Regions from separate parts of the Sphingobium sp. FW306-1B-F04DB genome, predicted to be linked through region 3. Evidence: predicted binding sites of a transcription regulator. Region 3 holds the regulator's gene; each other region holds the start of a gene.
What was found. The regulator LexA, encoded in region 3, represses DNA repair genes until DNA is damaged. The targets are predictions, from matches to a motif close to GTTCCNCNCTTGTTCT.
Positions count from the first base shown of each region.

Region 1: a site for LexA is predicted at 4,206-4,221, ahead of AC3WJD_RS00310 (DNA recombination protein RmuC). Genes of this name have one in related genera too.
Region 2: a site for LexA is predicted at 2,608-2,623, ahead of AC3WJD_RS11090 (ImuA family protein). Genes of this name have one in related genera too.

Region 1 covers NZ_JBYSXE010000001.1:58,935-64,728, forward strand. The annotation lists gene AC3WJD_RS00280 (XrtA/PEP-CTERM system amidotransferase) at 1-755, shown strand, start outside; gene truA (tRNA pseudouridine(38-40) synthase TruA) at 759-1,502, opposite strand; gene fmt (methionyl-tRNA formyltransferase) at 1,499-2,404, opposite strand; gene recR (recombination mediator RecR) at 2,456-3,052, shown strand; gene def (peptide deformylase) at 3,094-3,621, shown strand; gene AC3WJD_RS00305 (hypothetical protein) at 3,630-4,082, opposite strand; gene AC3WJD_RS00310 (DNA recombination protein RmuC) at 4,239-5,654, shown strand; gene AC3WJD_RS00315 (META domain-containing protein) at 5,659-5,794, opposite strand, start outside.
Region 2 covers NZ_JBYSXE010000020.1:40,175-45,968, forward strand. The annotation lists gene AC3WJD_RS11075 (N-succinylarginine dihydrolase) at 1-653, shown strand, start outside; gene AC3WJD_RS11080 (hypothetical protein) at 745-999, shown strand; gene AC3WJD_RS11085 (hypothetical protein) at 1,147-2,391, opposite strand; gene AC3WJD_RS11090 (ImuA family protein) at 2,628-3,425, shown strand; gene AC3WJD_RS11095 (Y-family DNA polymerase) at 3,316-4,893, shown strand; gene AC3WJD_RS11100 (error-prone DNA polymerase) at 4,890-5,794, shown strand, end outside.
Region 3 covers NZ_JBYSXE010000017.1:33,302-39,095, forward strand. The annotation lists gene trpD (anthranilate phosphoribosyltransferase) at 1-689, shown strand, start outside; gene trpC (indole-3-glycerol phosphate synthase TrpC) at 814-1,602, shown strand; gene moaC (cyclic pyranopterin monophosphate synthase MoaC) at 1,599-2,066, shown strand; gene AC3WJD_RS10095 (molybdopterin molybdotransferase MoeA) at 2,063-3,247, shown strand; gene lexA (transcriptional repressor LexA) at 3,303-3,965, shown strand; gene AC3WJD_RS10105 (ComEC/Rec2 family competence protein) at 3,959-5,794, opposite strand, start outside.

The sequences.
Region 1 (5,794 bases), on a different contig from region 3:
ATGCCGCCGAGGAACGCGTCCGCGGTCTGGTGCCCGAAGGCATGCGCCGGAACCTGTTCGGCACGCTCGGCCGAATCTGGCCCAAGGCGGACTGGGCGCCGCGCCCGCTGCGCGCCCGGACGACCTTTCAGGCGCTCGCAACCGACGGCGCGCATGCCTATGCCACCGCGGTTGGCGTCACGCCGCCGGCGCTGCGCCAGCGCATCTTCAGTGCAGAGGCGACGCGCGCGCTTCAGGGGCACCGTGCCGAAGCGCGTTACGAGGCGGCGATGAAGGTAGCGCCCGCACGTGACGCGCTCGACCGCGCGCAATATGCCGACCTCAAGATCTGGCTGCCCGGCGACATCCTCACCAAGGTCGACCGCACCAGCATGGCGGTGAGCCTCGAGGCGCGCGAGCCGCTGCTCGACCACCGCCTCGTCGAATTCGCCGCCTCGCTGCCCGCTTCGATGCGGCTGCGGGGCGGCACGGGCAAATGGCTGATGAAGAAGGCGATGGAGCGCTACCTGCCCGAACAGATCCTCTATCGCCCCAAAATGGGCTTCGTCACGCCGATCAGCGCCTGGTTTCGCGGCGCGCTCGCCGACGAGGCCGAACATATCGCGCGCGGCTCGACGCTCGCGGAGACGGGCTGGTTCAACATGGCCGCGCTTGAGGGCATCGTCTCGGCGCATCGCAGCGGCATGAGCGATCATGGCCGGCTGCTCTGGCAGTTGCTGATGCTCGACCGCTCGCTCGCCCGCCTGTTCCGCTGAGCATCAGTCGGGGTAGGTCGCCTCGATGAAATAAAGCCCGTCGGGAGGCGCGTTGAGGCCGAGCGCGGCGCGGTCGCGCGCCTCGAGTGCCGCCTGCAGGTCATCGGCGCTCCATTTGCCCTGGCCGACGAGCGCGAGGCAGCCGACCATGGAGCGCACCTGATGATGCAGGAACGAGCGCGCCGCGGCATGGACGATGATCCGGTCGCCCTCGCGCACGACATCGAGTTCGTCGAGCGCCTTCACCGGGCTTTCGGACTGGCAGTGCACCGAACGGAAGGTGGTGAAGTCATGCCGCCCGACGAGGCGTTGCGCGGCCCCATGCATGGCATCGGCATCGAGCGGCTGGATCACGCGCCAGGCGAGACCCTTTTCGAGCGTGAGCGGCGCACGGCGATTGACGATGTGGTATTCGTAGCGCCGTCCGATGCACGAGAAGCGCGCGTGCCAGTCATCCGCGACGATCTCGCAGGCGAGGATGGCGACGGGGTTGGGCCGCAGCCGGCCATTGAGCGCCTCCATCAGCCGGAAGGCGGTGATCGATTTGCCGGTTTCCAGATGCGCGCGCATGCCAAGGCCGTGGACCCCCGCATCGGTGCGCCCGGCACAATGGAGCGTGACGGCATGACCCAATATCGTGTCGGCGGCATCCTCGATCGCCGCTTGCACGCTGGGGCCGTGCGCCTGACGCTGCCAGCCCATGAAAGGGCGGCCATCGAACTCGACGGTGAGCGCGAAGCGCGTCATTCGAGCCGCGTTCCCGCTGCGATCGCAAAGCCGCGCAGCAGTTCGACGGGCGTCATGGCGCTGCGCCCGGCGCGCTGAACCAGCAGCGGACGCAATACGCCCGACCCGCAGGCGATGCCGAGCGCGTCGTCGTTCACCGTGCCCGCGGTGCCCGAACCGGGCTCCGGCTGTGCTTCGAGGATGCGGATGCGCTCGCCGTTGAGCTCGAAAAATGCGCCCGGTGCGGGGTTGAATGCCCGGATCTGGCGCTCGACCACTTCGGCGGACTGCGTGAAATCGAGCCGCGCCTCGGCCTTCTCGATCTTGGCGGCATAGGTGACGCCGTCGTCGGGCTGGGGTTTGCAGGGATAGGCAACGGGGTTGGACAAGACTTCGACCATCAGCGCCGCGCCCTTTTCGGCAAGTTCGTCGGTCAGCGCGCCTGCGGTCTTGCGATCCACCGGCGTTTCCACCTTCGCGCGCATTGGCCCGGTATCGAGCCCCGTTTCCATGTCCATGATCGTCACGCCCGTCACTGCGTCGCCCGCGAGGATCGCACGGTGGATTGGCGCGGCACCCCGCCAGCGCGGCAGCAGCGAGGCGTGGACGTTGAGGCAACCCAGCTTCGGCGCGTCGAGGATCGCGCGCGGCAGGATCAGGCCATAGGCAGCGACCACCGCGGCATCGAGACCGAGCGCCGCGAATTTCGCCTGTTCTTCCGCGCCCTTGAGCGAAAGTGGCGTCATGACGACGATGCCCAGTTCTAAGGCACGACGATGAACGGGAGAGGGCGACAGCGCCTTTCCGCGCCCCGCACGGCGCGGCGGCTGGCTGTAGACTGCCACGACATCATGGCCCGCGGTGACCAGTGCATCGAGCGTCGGGACAGCGAATTCGGGGGTTCCCATGAAGGCTATGCGCATGATGTCTCTCAACCGCTTGGCAGAAGGGAGTGCAAGCCCTTATCTGAGCGCATGGCATCACCCGAGATCGAAATGCTCACCCAGGCGCTGGCGCGTCTCCCCGGATTGGGACCGCGATCGGCGCGCCGCGCGGTGCTCTATCTGCTCAAGAAGCGCGAAAGTGCGATGGCGCCGCTGCTCCGCGCGCTCGAGGTGGTAAACGAACGGCTCGACACCTGCGGCATCTGCGGCAATGTCGATACCGTCAATCCGTGCGGCGTGTGCACCGACCCGCGCCGCGATTCGCGCGCGCTGTGCGTGGTGGAGGAAGTGTCCGACCTCTGGGCGCTCGATCGGTCGCGGCTGTTCCCGGGCAAGTTCCATGTCCTCGGTGGGCGGCTTTCGGCGCTCGAGGGTGTGCGGCCCGAAGACCTGGCAATCGACAGCCTGATCCGCCGCATCGCCGCGGGCGGCATCGACGAGGTCGTGCTAGCGATGAACGCCACGCTCGAGGGACAGACGACCGCGCACTATATCGCCGAGCGTATCGAGCAATATCCCGTGCGGATCACGCAGCTTGCGCACGGCCTGCCCGTCGGCGGCGAGCTCGACTATCTCGACGAAGGCACGCTGGCGCAGGCGTTGCGCGCGCGTCGTCCCGTCGCCTGAGCGCGGTTGAAAAGCCGGACTGCTGCGACTAATTAGCCCTCATGGCCATTCTTCCGATCCTCGAGACGCCCGACCCGCGTCTGCGCACGATTTCCACGCCCGTCGACAAGGTCGACGATGAACTCCGTGCGCTCATCGACGACATGTTCGAGACGATGTACGACGCGCCCGGAATCGGGCTCGCGGCGATTCAGGTGGGCGTGCCCAAGCGCGTGCTCGTCATCGACCTACAGGAACCCGAGGAAGAGGGCGGCCCCGTGGTCCGCAAGCCGCTGGTGTTCATCAACCCCGAACTGTTCGATCCTTCCGAGGAGATGGCGGTCTATTCGGAAGGTTGCCTGTCGGTGCCTGATCAATATGCCGATGTCATCCGCCCCGCCGAAATCAGCGCGCGCTGGCTCGACTATGATGGCAATCCGCACGAGGAACGCCTCGATGGGCTGCTCGCGACCTGCATCCAGCACGAGATGGACCATCTCGAGGGCATCCTCTTCATCGACCATCTGTCGAAGCTGAAGAAGGACATGATCCTCAAGAAGCTGGCCAAGGCGCGCAAGAACGCGGCCTGAGGCAAGCCTCAGCCCGGCGCCGGCCCGCAATAGATCAGGCCGATCGGCTGAAAGATGCGGTCGGCCTCCACCATCATCGCACCCGCCGACTCGGCGAAGCGCAGCCGCAGCGTATTGCGCATTTCCTCGCCTTCGGCGCGACACATCGCGGCGATGTCATAGCCGCCCGGCACCGGGTTGATCCGGTCGAAGTCGCACGAAACCTCGCCTGCGGTGCCGACCCCGCGCTCGGTGAAGCGCCAGGCGCCACCCGCGCACAGATCCTTGTCCGCCGCCCAGGTGCCAACGAAACGAAGATTGGCATCCGCCGGCGGCAGGGCATTGGCGGGAGGCGGAGCCGGTGCGACCGCGTTGGTTGGCGCGGAAGCGGTGTTGTCGGACTCATTCTTCTGTTCGGGTTCGGATTTCTGGCAGGCGGCAAGCAGCGCCAGAAGGGCGATCGCAACGGTGACTGGCTTCATGCTTCGATCCTGCCCAAGCCGTGGCGCATCCGCCAGTCTTTTAGCCGACCGAGCGCACCGTCACCGCGATGAGCCGATTTGGGGGACGCCACCGCTTGCCAGCCGGGCTCCAAACGGGCAAAGGTTCACTTAATGTTCTTGCGGGGCTGAGTGATGATAACGCCTGTTGTGATGCTTGCTGTCGTCGTCGCGCTGTTGACGGGGCTCGGGCTTGGCTGGTTCCTGGGCGGGCGTTCGACCGCGGCCGCGCGGGGCGAGCGCGACCAGCATCTCGACAATTTCCGCAAGGCAATAACCGATCTGGCGGGCGCCGAGGAGCGCGCCAAGGCGGTGCCGCTGCTCCAGCAGGCATTGGCCGAGGCATCGAGCGAGCGCGAGGCGGCGCGGACCGAAGTCGCCGCACTGCGCGCCGAGCGTGCCGCGCGCGAACAGGCGCTGCAGGATCAGATCAAGGCACTGCTCGAGGCCAAGGAGGCGCTTTCGGCGCAGTTCAGCGAGGTCGGGCAGAAGCTGCTGAGCGAGGCGCAGCGCCAATTCCTCGATCGCGCCGACCAGCGCTTCCATCAGGCGGGCGAAAAGAGCGAGGCGCAGTTGAAGGCGCTGCTCACCCCCGTCGAAACCACGCTCAAGCGCTATGAGGAAGGGCTGCAGCGCGTCGAAAAAGATCGCGTCGACAGCTATGCGATGTTGCGCGAGCAGGTGGATCAGGTGCGCGTGGGGCAGGGGCAGGTGAAGGACGAGGCCGCGCGTCTCGTCAACGCGCTGCGTTCGAGCCCCAAGGCGCGGGGGCGCTGGGGCGAACAGTCGCTGCGCAACGTGCTCGAACAGGCGGGTCTCTCGCCGCATGCCGATTTCCGTACCGAAGTTTCGGTCGACACCGATGACGGCAGACTGCGCCCTGACGTGATCGTGCGCCTCCCCGGTGGTCGCGAACTGGTGATCGACGCCAAATGCTCACTATCCGCCTATCTCGATGCATCCGAAGAAGTCGATGAAACAACGCGGCTCAACCATCTGAAATCGCACGCGGCATCGATCCGGAACCATGCGCGCCAGCTCGGCGAGAAAAGCTATTGGGAACGCTTCGGCAAGGCCGCCGACTATGTCGTGATGTACATTCCGGGGGAACATTTCCTGTCGGCCGCGCTCGAACAGGACGACGGCCTGTGGGAGTGGGCGTTCGAGCGCCGCGTGTTGCTCGCAACGCCGACCAACCTCGTCGCGATCGCGCGGACCGTCGCCAGCGTCTGGCGGCAGGAGAAGCTCGCCGAGGAGGCGCAGCAGATCGGGGCTCTGGGCAAGGAGATGTACGAGCGGCTCGTCACGGTCGCGGGCCATCTCAAGCGCGTCGGCGGCGGACTCAACAGCGCGGTGGACAACTACAACAAGTTCGTCGCGAGCTTCGAGGGGCGCGTGCTGGTAACGGGACGCAAGTTCCGCGACCTCAATGTCGAGACGGGCGCGAAAGAGATCGAGGCGATGGAAAGCGTCGACACGCTCGCGCGTCAGCCGACCGAGCTTCTGCCGTCGCCCGCCGAGATCGAAGAGCGCAAGCAGGACGCGGCCGAATAGGGCCTCAGATTGCGCGCTTGAGGACTATTTCGCCGCCGTCACGGCCCGAGATGACGAGCGTGTCGCCGTCGCGATAGTGCTCCGTCACGTCTCCGGACAGGATTGTGAACAGCTTGCGCTCCTGCTCCATCGCGGGTGCC
Region 2 (5,794 bases), on a different contig from region 3:
AGGCCGTCGCGCGTCGCCACTGGCTCGACATGGAACGCACGCTTTTTGTCCAGCAGTCGGAAGAAGCGATCGCCGCGGGCGCCTTCCACAACGATGTCGTCGCGGTTGCCAATGAACGCGTGCTCTTCACGCATGAAAACGCCTTTGCGGACAAGGAAGGCTTCTATGCCGACCTGCGCCGCCTGATGCCCGAGGTGGAGATCGTCGAGGTGCCTGCAGCCCGCGTCAGCCTGGCCGAAGCGATCACCTCCTATCTGTTCAACGCGCAGCTGGTGAGCCTGCCCGGTGCCGGCGGCATGGCGCTCGTCCTCCCTACCGAGGCGCGCGACACGCCCGCGGTCTGGGAATGGCTGCAGGAACATGTCGCAGGCAACGGCCCGATCCGTCGGCTCGAACCCGTCGATGTCCGCCAGTCGATGGCCAATGGCGGCGGCCCTGCCTGCCTGCGGCTGCGCGTGGTCTGCGATCCCGCCACCGTGGACCCACGCTTCCTGGTGGACGAGGAGAAGCTGCGGCGGATCGAGGGGGTCGTAGCGACGCATTGGCCCGAGACGATCGATGCCGGCGCGATCAATTCGTCTGCGCTCGTCGATCGGGTGCGCACCGCACGGCGCGCGCTGCTCGAGGCGCTCGATCTGGCAGAGCTGGGCTGAACCGCTGTCGGATTAACTTACAGATAACCATGATCGTTAAGAAATTGGTCCGGGAATCCGGGACTGGCCCGCCCCTTGCTTTAGTTTTGGCATGTGGACCCGGATCAAGCGCCTTTTCGTCATCAAGACCCGTTTCGAAGCCTGCCTTATCATCTACGCGCTCTCGCTGGGCGCGATGGAGCGCGGCAAGCACTATCTGACGCAGTTTCCAGGATATGGCGGCTATCTGCTGTGCCTTGCCTGCACTGGCGCGGTGTTCATGGCGGGGGCGATGATCTTCGACGCGCTCGCCGCCAAGCGCGCCGCCACCATGTCTGGCTCAGGCGTCAGTCCGCAACACCCATAGCACCGCCGCCGTCGCAGCGGCCGCTCCGCCGACAAGGAAAAGCGCCGGGACCGCCATTGCGATCCCGACGCCGAATGCGAAAAAGGCCGTGCCGGCAAGCAGCGCGATGATCGCGTCAGCCCGTTGTTTCACGGTGCCGGCACAGGCTCAGCAGCCGTCGCCGACGCCCAGCGCGCCGCCGATCACGCCGCCCAGGGCACCGCCCAGCCCGCGCTTCTTCTTGCACTTCTTCTGCGGCTGCGCCTCGCCCGAGTCATCCGTGGCCGCCGACATCTCGCCCATATCGGGCCCGCCGATCATCCACATCGTCGTCGAGCGGAAGCGGACCCGCGTCGTCCATTCGAGCTTCCATGGCGTCGCAGCATTTGCCGGACGCGGCGGATAGGCGAAATTGGCCTCGGGGCCATAGGCGTTGAGGTTGGACATCAGGAATCCCGATGCCGCCGCCTTGACCTCGGCGGGGATGGTGCAGCTTGTCTGCGTCGGGGGCATCACCACCTTTTCGGTGATCAGGCGCCGCACGGTCTCGGGGGGCAGCCAATCCCACAGCCCGCCGCCGAACTCGCGTGTAGCCGAGGACGACCACCACACGAAATCACCCGAATTGCCGCCATCGCTCTTGGCGCCCACCGCCCAGGCATAATAGCCGGTCGCGCCGGTGACGGCATTCCAGCTGATATTGGTCGCGCCCGCCTGTTCGCTCGCGCGGCCAACGATGCCCGGCATATAGTCCTGCGCGAGGCTGAACTTGATCTCGGGCGTGTAGTTGCCGGCGATGCGGTGTTCGCCGAGGAGCGACGAGCCCTTGCCGGGCTGTTGGCCACCCTTGGCATTGGGCCAGTGGCCGAAAGTCTTGCTGTTCGACGAACTGGGGCCGTAGTCGACTGGCACACGCGTCGAGAAGAGGTTGGGCGGCATCTGCCCCGCGGCCAGCTTGGCGAAATCGATGATCACGGGCTGGCCCGGCCCCGCCTTCGCGCCGCACCCCCAATAGAGCAGCAACCGTCCCTTGGGGCGCTCATAGGATTGGGGCGGCGTTTCCGACGTCCCGCCAGTGGGCGTGATGAGCGGCAGCGCCTTGCCCATCCTGGCGGCGTCGGGCGGGAAGTGATCGGCCTTGGGTGCGCCCGGCGTGGCAGCGTTGCGCGAGCCGAGCCGCAGTTCGACAGTGTGCATCTCGCGATTCGAGGCCCCGCCGCCCATCATCATGCTGATGGCACTGCTGGCGCCGCCCTGCATGCCCGCCATGCCAGTCGTCGTGCTGACGTTCATGACATAGCGCGCGATCGGCGGCGTGCTCGCCGTCTTTTGGGCAATGCCGGGGCCGAAGGCGATCCAGCTCCCCGTCAGCGCGACGCCCGAAATCAGTGCAATTCGTGTGTACCGGTTCATGCAAAGCTCCCTGAAATCTGCGCGACCCGGCCGTGTTTCCAGCACGATGTTGTATCTGCGTAACTACTGGACCGCGTGCCCCTCCGCAATGCGCCAGCGCACAGCTGCGCCGGTGTGCGCAATTTTTCCCGATGGCGGGATGATTTTCAGCCCAGGCACGACGTGGATGCGACCAAGACGCCTTTGCTTGACAGCTAGCCCCTGAAAGGCGCATTTAGAACATAACAGGAACATTGATGAGAGAGTCGTCCGATCACCTCGCCCGGTTGCGCCGGCGCATTGCCCGTATTGCGGGAGCGACCGGGCACACCCTTCAGGACGGACACTTCGCGACGGGGCACGGGGCGCTCGACGCCGCGCTGGGCGGCGGGCTGGCGCGCGGGCGACTTCACGAGCTTTTCGCAGGTGAGTGCGACGATGCAGCCAGCGCATCGGGCTTTGCAGCAATGCTCGCGTTGCGCGCACGCCATGACCAAGCGCCGATATTGTGGCTCAGGACCGATGACGCGGAGCGGCGCTCGGGACGATTCTTTGCTCCCGGTCTGGCCGAACTCGGCGGCAATCCCGATACGCTGTTGCTCGCGCTCGCGCCCGACCCCCGCGCGCTGCTGCGTGGTGCGGCGGACGCGGCACGTTGTACAGGTCTTGGCGCAGTGGTCATTGAATGCTGGGGAAAGAGCCCCCTGCTCGACCTTACCGCGAGCCGGCGGCTGGCGCTCGCCGCCGAGCAATCGGGGGTAACGCTGATCCTGCTCAGGATCGACGCCGCCCCCGTCCCCAGCGCGGCCGACACGCGCTGGGCGGTGCGCGCCGCCGAATCCTCTGCGCTGGAAGCCAATGCGCCCGGACCGGCGCTCTTCGAAATCGAATTACTGCGCCGGCGTACGGGTCCATCGGGCATGTGCTGGCGCGTGGAGTGGGACCGTGACCAATGCCTCTTCCGCGAACCGGCGCTATCTGGCGCTCTGGTTCCCCTTTCTCCCCACGGATCGGCTGAGGCGCCGGCCGCCGCAGAACTGCGCCGCAGCGCTTGAGAGCCATCCCGATGCCCCCTTCGCCTTTGTCGAGAAGATCAAGGGTGCGCTCAGGCTTTCGGCAGTCGACCGGCGCGCGCAGATACTCGGGCTGACGCCGGGGATCGCACTCGCCGATGCGCGCGCGCGCGTGCCCGATCTTCAGGTCTTCGAGCGCGACGACCATGCGGATCAGGACTGGCTCGAGCGGCTTGCCGATGGCTGCCTGCGCTACACACCGATGGTGGCGCTCGATCCACCCGACGGGCTGATCCTCGACATCGCGGGATGCACGCATCTCTTCAGCGGCGAAGCCGCGCTTTCTGTGGATATCGAGGAACGTTGCGCCGCGCTCGGCCTGACCTTGCGCCATGCGATCGCCGCCACGCCCGCCGCGGCGCACGCGCTGGCGCGGCATCAGGCGTTGCCCGCCGTGGACGAAGCCGCGGCGCTCAGGCGCCTCCCCGTCGCCGCGCTGGGGCTTGAGCCCGAGGCGACGCAGGGACTGATCCGCGCGGGATTGAAGACAATCGGCGATCTGGCCGTCCGCCCGATGACGGGGATTGCCGCGCGTTTCGGCAGCGATGCGGTCGAGGCGCTGCGCCATCTGCTGGGTGAAGCCGACCGGCCGATCAGACCACGCCGCGCGCCGCCGCGCATTCTTGCCGAGCGCCGTTTCGCCGAGCCAATCGCACGCACCGAATACGCGCTGACAGCCTTGGGTGAGCTCATGGTCGAAGCCGCGAAGCAGCTCGAGGAACGCAAATGCGGCGGGCGGGGATTCGAGGCGACCTTCTTCCGTAGCGACGGGCTCGCACGCACGCTAGCGATCGAGACGGGCCAGCCGTCGCGCGATCCGAAACGCGTTATGCGGCTTTTCCGCGAGCGGATCGAGGCCTTGCGCGATCCGATCGATCCGGGGTTCGGCTTCGACATGATCCGGCTCGCCGTGCCCGCGATCGAACCACTCGCAGCCGCACAACTCAGGCTGGAGGGCGGATCGACCAACGAGGCGCAGGTGGCTGCGCTGATCGACCAGTTGAGCACGCGGCTGGGCCGCAATCGCGTCCGTCGCTTCACCCCGCGCGACACGCATATTCCCGAACAGTCGCAGCTCGCGCTGCCCGCGGTCGAAACGCATGGCCCCAGCACAGCCTGGCCCGTGTCCGCCCCCGGCGATCCGCCGATGCGCCCGCTCCACCTGTTCGACCCGCCCCAGCCGATCGAGGTAATCGCCGAGGTTCCCGACGGCCCGCCACACCGCTTTCGCTGGCGCCGCATCCTTCACGAGGTTCGCCGCTTCGAGGGGCCCGAGCGGATCGCGACCGAATGGTGGCGCAGGCGCGACGGCGCCACCGACAGGCCGGGCCTCACGCGTGACTATTACCGCGTCGAGGACGCGCGCGGCCGCCGCTACTGGATCTTCCGCCACGGGCTGTACGACGAAAAGCCCGATCCCGGCTGGTACATGCACGGGCTGTTCGCATGAGCGCGCGCTTTGCCGAATTGGTCGCCGCTACGAGCTATTCCTTCATGCGCGGTGCATCGCAGCCATCGGACATGGTCGGCCACGCGATCGCGCTCGACATGGCGGGCATCGGCATCGCAGACCGCAACACCGTCGCGGGTGTCGTTCGTGCTTGGGTCTCGCTCGGGAAGACGCCTGAAGCACGCCGCGAGGCCATGACTGCAACAGGATTCCGCCTGATTGTCGGAGCGCGGCTGGTCTTTGCCGACGGCACTCCCGACATCATTGCCTATCCCGCCACGCGCCATGGCTGGGGCCGGCTCACGCGGCTGCTGACGCTCGGCAATCTGCGCGCCGAAAAGGGCGACTGCATCCTGCGCATCGACGACCTCCTCGCGCACTGCGAGGATTTGCTGCTGATCGTGATGGCCGATGACGAACATGAATTCGCGCTGCGTCGGCTCGCGCGCCAATGCCCCGGATCGGTCTGGCTGGGCGCGACCATGCTTCGCCAGGGACGCGACCATCGCGTGTTGGCAAGTCGGATCCGCCTCGCCTCGCGCACGGGCATCCCTCTGATCGCAACCAATGACGCGCTCTACGCCACGCCCGAACAGCGCCCGCTCCACGACATCGTCACCTGCATCCGCGAGGGCACTACCATCCGCAGCGCAGGACGACGGCTTGCTGCCAATGCCGAACGGCATCTGAAACCGCCCCAGGAAATGGTGCGGCTGTTCCGCGACTGCCCCGAGGCCGTCGCCGAGACCTCGAGACTGCTCGAACGCATCTCCTTCACGCTCGACGATCTGCGTTACGAATATCCGCACGAGCCCGTGCCCCAAGGCTGGAGCCCGCAAAGCTGGCTCGAGCATATGGTGATGCGCAAGGCGCATGAACGGCACCCAGAAGGCATTCCCTA
Region 3 (5,794 bases):
TCGCCAAACACGGCAACCGCGCGGCGTCGAGCAAGGCGGGTTCGTCAGATACGCTCGAGGCATTGGGCCTCGATCTCGACCGCGCCTCGGCCACCGCCGAACGCAGCCTTGCCGATATCGGCATCGCCTTCCTCTTCGCGCAGAAGCACCATCCCGCACTCGGCAAGCTTGCCCCGATCCGCAAGGCGATCGGCCGACGCACGGTGTTCAACCTCACCGGACCGATGTGCAATCCCGCGCGCGTGACGCGCCAGCTGATGGGCGTCGCGCGCCCCGATTTCCTGCCCGTCGTCGCGGGTGCGATGGAACTGCTGGGGCTCGACGCAGCGATGCTCGTCGCGGGTGATGAGCCGCTTGACGAACTCTCGATCGGTGGCCCCAGCACGATCATAGAGGTGAGCAAGGCTGGCACGAAGACCGCGCGTATCGCGCCCGAGGATATCGGTCTCGAACGGCATCCGCTCGAGGCGCTGCGCGGCGGCGATGCCGCGTATAACGCCGCCGCGATGCGCGCGATGCTCAAGGGCGAGCCCGGCGCCTATCGCGATGCGGTCCTTCTCAACGCCGCGGCCGCGCTGATGGTCGCGGGCCGCGTCGAAAGCTGGGAGGAAGGCGTGGAGGAAGCGCGCGAGGTGCTCGACAACGGCCTTGCCAACACGCTCCTCGATTGCTGGATTGCGTACCGATGACCGGTCCCATCCTTCTTGTCATTCCCGCGAAAGCGGGAATCCATGCGATGTCGACGAAGGCCGGTGGTGCGTCAGCCACCCGCTGGATTCCCGCTTTCGCGGGAATGACACGGGATTTTTGCCGATGAACAAGCTCGACGAAATCTGCACCACCAAGCGCGAGGAAGTCGCCCGTCGCAAGGCGCTGAAGACTCTCGCCGAGCTTGAAGCGGAAGCACGGACGCAATCCGCACCCCGCGGCTTCCGCGCCGCGCTCGATGCCAGGGCGAAGATTGGCCACGCCCTCATCGCCGAGGTCAAGAAAGCGAGCCCCTCCAAGGGGCTGATCCGTCCCGATTTCGATCCGCCTGCGCATGCCGCCGCCTATGAGCGCGCGGGCGCCGCGTGCCTCTCGGTGCTGACCGACGAGCCCTATTTCCAGGGTGCCGACGCCTATCTCGTCGCGGCGCGCGCGGCGGTGTCGATCCCCGTACTGCGCAAGGACTTCATGGTCGATCCCTGGCAGGTGGCGGAGGCGCGCGCGCTCGGCGCCGATGCGGTCCTCATCATCGTCGCGGCGCTCGACGACGGGCTGATGGCCGAAATCGAAGCCGAGGCGATCCGCTTCGGCATGGACGCGCTGGTCGAGGTCCACGACGCCCACGAGCTCGATCGCGCCTTCAAGCTCAAGTCCCGACTGATCGGCGTGAACAATCGCGATCTCAGGGACTTCTCTGTCGATTTTGCGCGCACCTATGAACTTGTCGGTCGCGCGCCCGACGGCTGCACCTTCGTCGCCGAGAGCGGCCTCAGGACCAGCGCCGATCTCGACGCGATGGCCGAGCATGGCGTCAAATGCTTCCTCGTCGGCGAGGCGCTGATGCGCCAGGACGACGTCGAACAGGCGACGCGCGAGCTTCTGGGCGTCGCATGAGCAGGTTGACGCACCTCGACGAGACGGGCGCCGCGCGGATGGTCGATGTGTCGGGCAAGGACGCCACCGCGCGCGAGGCAGTGGCGACGGGCCGGATCACCATGTCAGGCGACGCGGCCGCCGCGATCCGCGACGGGTTGGTCAAGAAGGGCGATGTCCTCGCGGTCGCGCGCGTCGCGGGGATCATGGCCGCCAAGAAGACGAGCGAACTGATCCCGCTCTGCCACCCCCTGCCGCTCTCCTCGGTCGAAATCGACCTCGCTCCCGATGACCGTGGCGTCACCGCCACCGCCACCGCGCGAACGACTGGCCAGACCGGGGTCGAGATGGAGGCGCTGACCGCGGTCTCGGTCGCGCTCCTCACCGTCTATGACATGGCCAAGGCACTCGACCGCGGCATGGAGATCGGCGAGGTTCGGCTTATCGCCAAATCGGGCGGCAAATCGGGCGACTGGCGGGCATGAGCCTGCTGCCCGTCACCGAGGCACAGGCACGGCTCTTCGCGCTGGTGGAGCCGGTGGCGGTCGAAACCGTATCGCTCGTCGAGGCCGCGGGCCGCTGGGCGGTCGAAGATGTGACGGCACTCCGCAACCAGCCCTCCGCGGATCTTTCGGCGATGGACGGCTATGCCATCCGCTTCGCAGACCTGCCCGGCCCCTGGAGGGTGACCGGCGAAAGCGTGGCGGGCAAGGGCTATGACGGCTCGGTCGGCGCGGGCGAAGCCGTCCGCATCTTCACCGGCGCCCCGCTACCTCAAGGCGCCGATACGATCGTCATCCAGGAAGAGGTCGCGCGCGACGGCACCGCGCTGACCCTCACCGGCGAAGGCCCCGCCGCCACCGGCCAGCACGTTCGCCGCGCGGGCAGCGACTTCGCAGAGGGCGACCGGCTGATCGCCGCCGGTGACCGGCTCACGCCCGCGCGCATAGGCCTCGCCGCGATCGGCGGACACGGTACGCTCGCGGCCCGACGGCGCATCAAGGTCGCACTGATCTCGACGGGCGATGAACTCGTTCCGCCGGGCATGCCCGTCGAAGGCGCGCAACTCCCCTCGTCCAACGCGGTGATGCTGGCCGCGTTGCTCGGCGATCTTCCGGTCGACGTTCTCGACCGCGGCATCGTGCCCGACCGCCTCGACGCGCTCAGCGCCGCCTTCGGCGCAGCCCTCGACGCAGACGTGATCGTGACGACGGGCGGTGCCTCGGTCGGCGACCACGATCTCGTCCGCCCCGCGCTCGAAGCCGCGGGGGCGATGCTCGATTTCTGGAAGATCGCGATGAAGCCGGGCAAGCCGCTGATGGCGGGCCGGCTGGGCGCGGCGGTGGCACTTGGTCTGCCCGGCAATCCCGTGTCCGCCTTCGCGACTGCGATGCTGTTCCTCAGGCCGCTCGTCGCGCATCTCGCCGGCGCGCGGGATCCCTTGCCCGCCACACATCGCGCGACGCTCGAAACCGACCTTCCGCCGACCGCCGGCCGTGCCGAATATCTGCGCGGAATCTGGTCCGACGGCATTGTCCGCCCTGCGACCAGCCAGGACAGCGCCGCGATGGTTGCGCTGGCCTCGGCCAATGCATTGATCCTGCGCCCCCCGCACGCGCCCGCCGCGCCGGCCGGCGCAATCGCGGAGATCCTGCCGCTGACTTGACTTGGAATCTTTTGTTTCCTACACGTTCTCCGTTCGTTCCTTTGGAGGTGCGGTGATGCTGACGCGCAAGCAACATGAACTGATCTGTTTCATCAGCGATCGGCTCGCCGAAACGGGCGTTTCGCCTTCGTTCGAGGAAATGAAGGAAGCGCTCGACCTCAAGTCCAAGTCGGGCGTCCACCGCCTGATCAGCGCGCTCGAGGAGCGCGGCTTCATCCGCCGCCTCCCCAATCGCGCCCGCGCGCTCGAAGTGCTCAAATTGCCCGAGCGCGCCGAGGTGAAACCGATCAAGGCGCCGAGCGCCCCCGCACCGCGCGAGATTCCGATCGCCGCCAACGACGTGCTCGAGATTCCGCTGCACGGCCGCATCGCCGCGGGCATGCCGATCGAGGCGCTCGAGGGCCAGAGCACCCTCTCGGTGCCCGCCGCACTGCTGGGCTCGGGCGAACATTATGCGCTCGAGGTGTCGGGTGACTCGATGGTCGAGGCGGGGATTCTCGACGGCGACTATGCGCTGATCCGCCGCACCGACGTTGCGCGCGACGGCGAGATCGTGGTGGCACTGGTCGAGGACAGCGAGGCGACGCTCAAATATTTCCGACGCGAGGGCGCCATGGTGCGGCTCGACCCGGCCAACCGCGCCTATGATCCGCAGCGCTACAGCCCCGACCAGATCCGTATCCAGGGTCGGCTCGCGGGGCTTCTGCGCCGCTACTGATCCCCTCGGCGAGATTGCGGCAACGCTGCGGGGCGCGGCGGGTTGAGCCAGGGATGATCCCCCGGTGACTTCACCGTCTGCACGTTTTGCGACGCGAGGTGGATCGCGAGGCCGCCCGTTTGCGCGAGCAGAGTCCGATCGATCTTGAGCCAGCGTGGCTGGCAACCATCAGGCAGCCGCCGGTCGCTGACGACGATATCGGCGCCGCGGCAGGCCGCGACGAGTTCGCGCCAGGGCATGATCTGGCTGCTGCGCGTGGCGAGCAGGCGCCAGCGGCGCGTGCCGCGGATGATGTCGGCGGCGCAGGCATCGGCATTGCAGCGCGCGCCGCGCAGCGCATCGAGATCGGTCAGTTCACCCTCAAACCCGGCGCTTTCGGCGAGCGCGTCGCGGATATAGTCGCCGGCGCGCGGGCGCAGCAATGCATAGCCACCCTTGCCATCTGCAAGCGCAAGATGTCGACCGTCGTTGCTCACGAGCAGGTCGGGGCCTGGTACGGAAAGCGCCCAGATCAGGCCCACGAATAAAGGCGCCAGCCCCAGTTGGCGCACGCGCGTACGCCAAAGGCATAGCCACAGCCCGCCCGTGACCATGAGCGCGAAAGCCGGAGCGGGCATGACAGGGAGCGCGGCGACCGCGCCCGGCGCTTCTGCGACCCAGCGCGCCAGCCCGAGCAGCAGCGCCAGCGCCTTGCCCGTCAACCACCAGAGGGGTTCGCCGAGTCCGACAAGGTCGCAGACAAGCGCCAGGCCCTCGAGCGGCATGATGATGAAGGTCGTGAGCGGAATCGCGACGATATTGGCAAAGGCGCCATAAACACCCGACTTGTGGAAATGGAACAGCGCGATCGGGGTCAGCGCGATCTCTACCGCAATTCCGGTCAACAGCAATCCGAGCAGCAATCGGCCAAGGCGCATCACAATCGCCTCGTCGCGTCGCGACAGTAGTGCGCGAACGCCCGTATGTTCGTGCAGCGCGACCAGCGCAGTGACCGCCGCGAAACTCATCTGAAAGCTGGGCCCCGCGATCGACTCGGGCCAGAGCAGCAGCACGAACAGCGCCCCCGCCGCAATCAGGCGAAGTGTGATCGCCTCGCGTCCGATCGCGATCCCGCCAAGCACCAACAGCGCCGCGATGCAAGATCGGATCGTCGGCACCTCGGCACCAGTCAGCAATGTATAGCCGATCCCCGCCAAGGCTCCCGCCCCCGCGGAAATCAGTGGCAGCGGCCAGTGCAGCGCGAGCCTGGGGCTGAGCGCGAGCAACCGCATCATGATCAGCATCGTGGCGGCAACCACTGCGGTCACATGCAGTCCGCTGATTGAGAGCAGGTGCGCAAGGCCACTGCGCCGCATCGCCTCGACATCTTCTTCGGTAATTGCCCCGCGATCGCCCGTCGCAAGTGTGGCGGCGATCGCACCCTCGTCACCGCCCACCGAATCGCGCACATGCCGCGTCAGCCGGGCGCGGAAACCGGCGCCCAAGGCGTCGGGCGCGGGCGATACAATCGCGGGCGCCCCCAGTGCCTTGCCAGTCCCGCCGATGCCTGAAAACCAGGCGAGGCGCGAATAATCATAGGCACCCGGCACCGCGGCTTCGGGAGGCGGCATGATCCGCGCACGCAAGGAAACCTTGGCGCCCCGCGCGATTTGCGGCGATGCATCCGCCTCATCGATATTGACGCGCACCCGGTCCGGCAGTTCGGGCGCCTCGATCGGTGCGAGCAGCAGGCGGACCACGCCGCGTGCCGGGAGCGGTTCGGCGGCGAGAACCTGACCGCGAAACTGGGTCACCGCCGGTTGCTCGAGCACGGGCGCGGCAACGCTGTC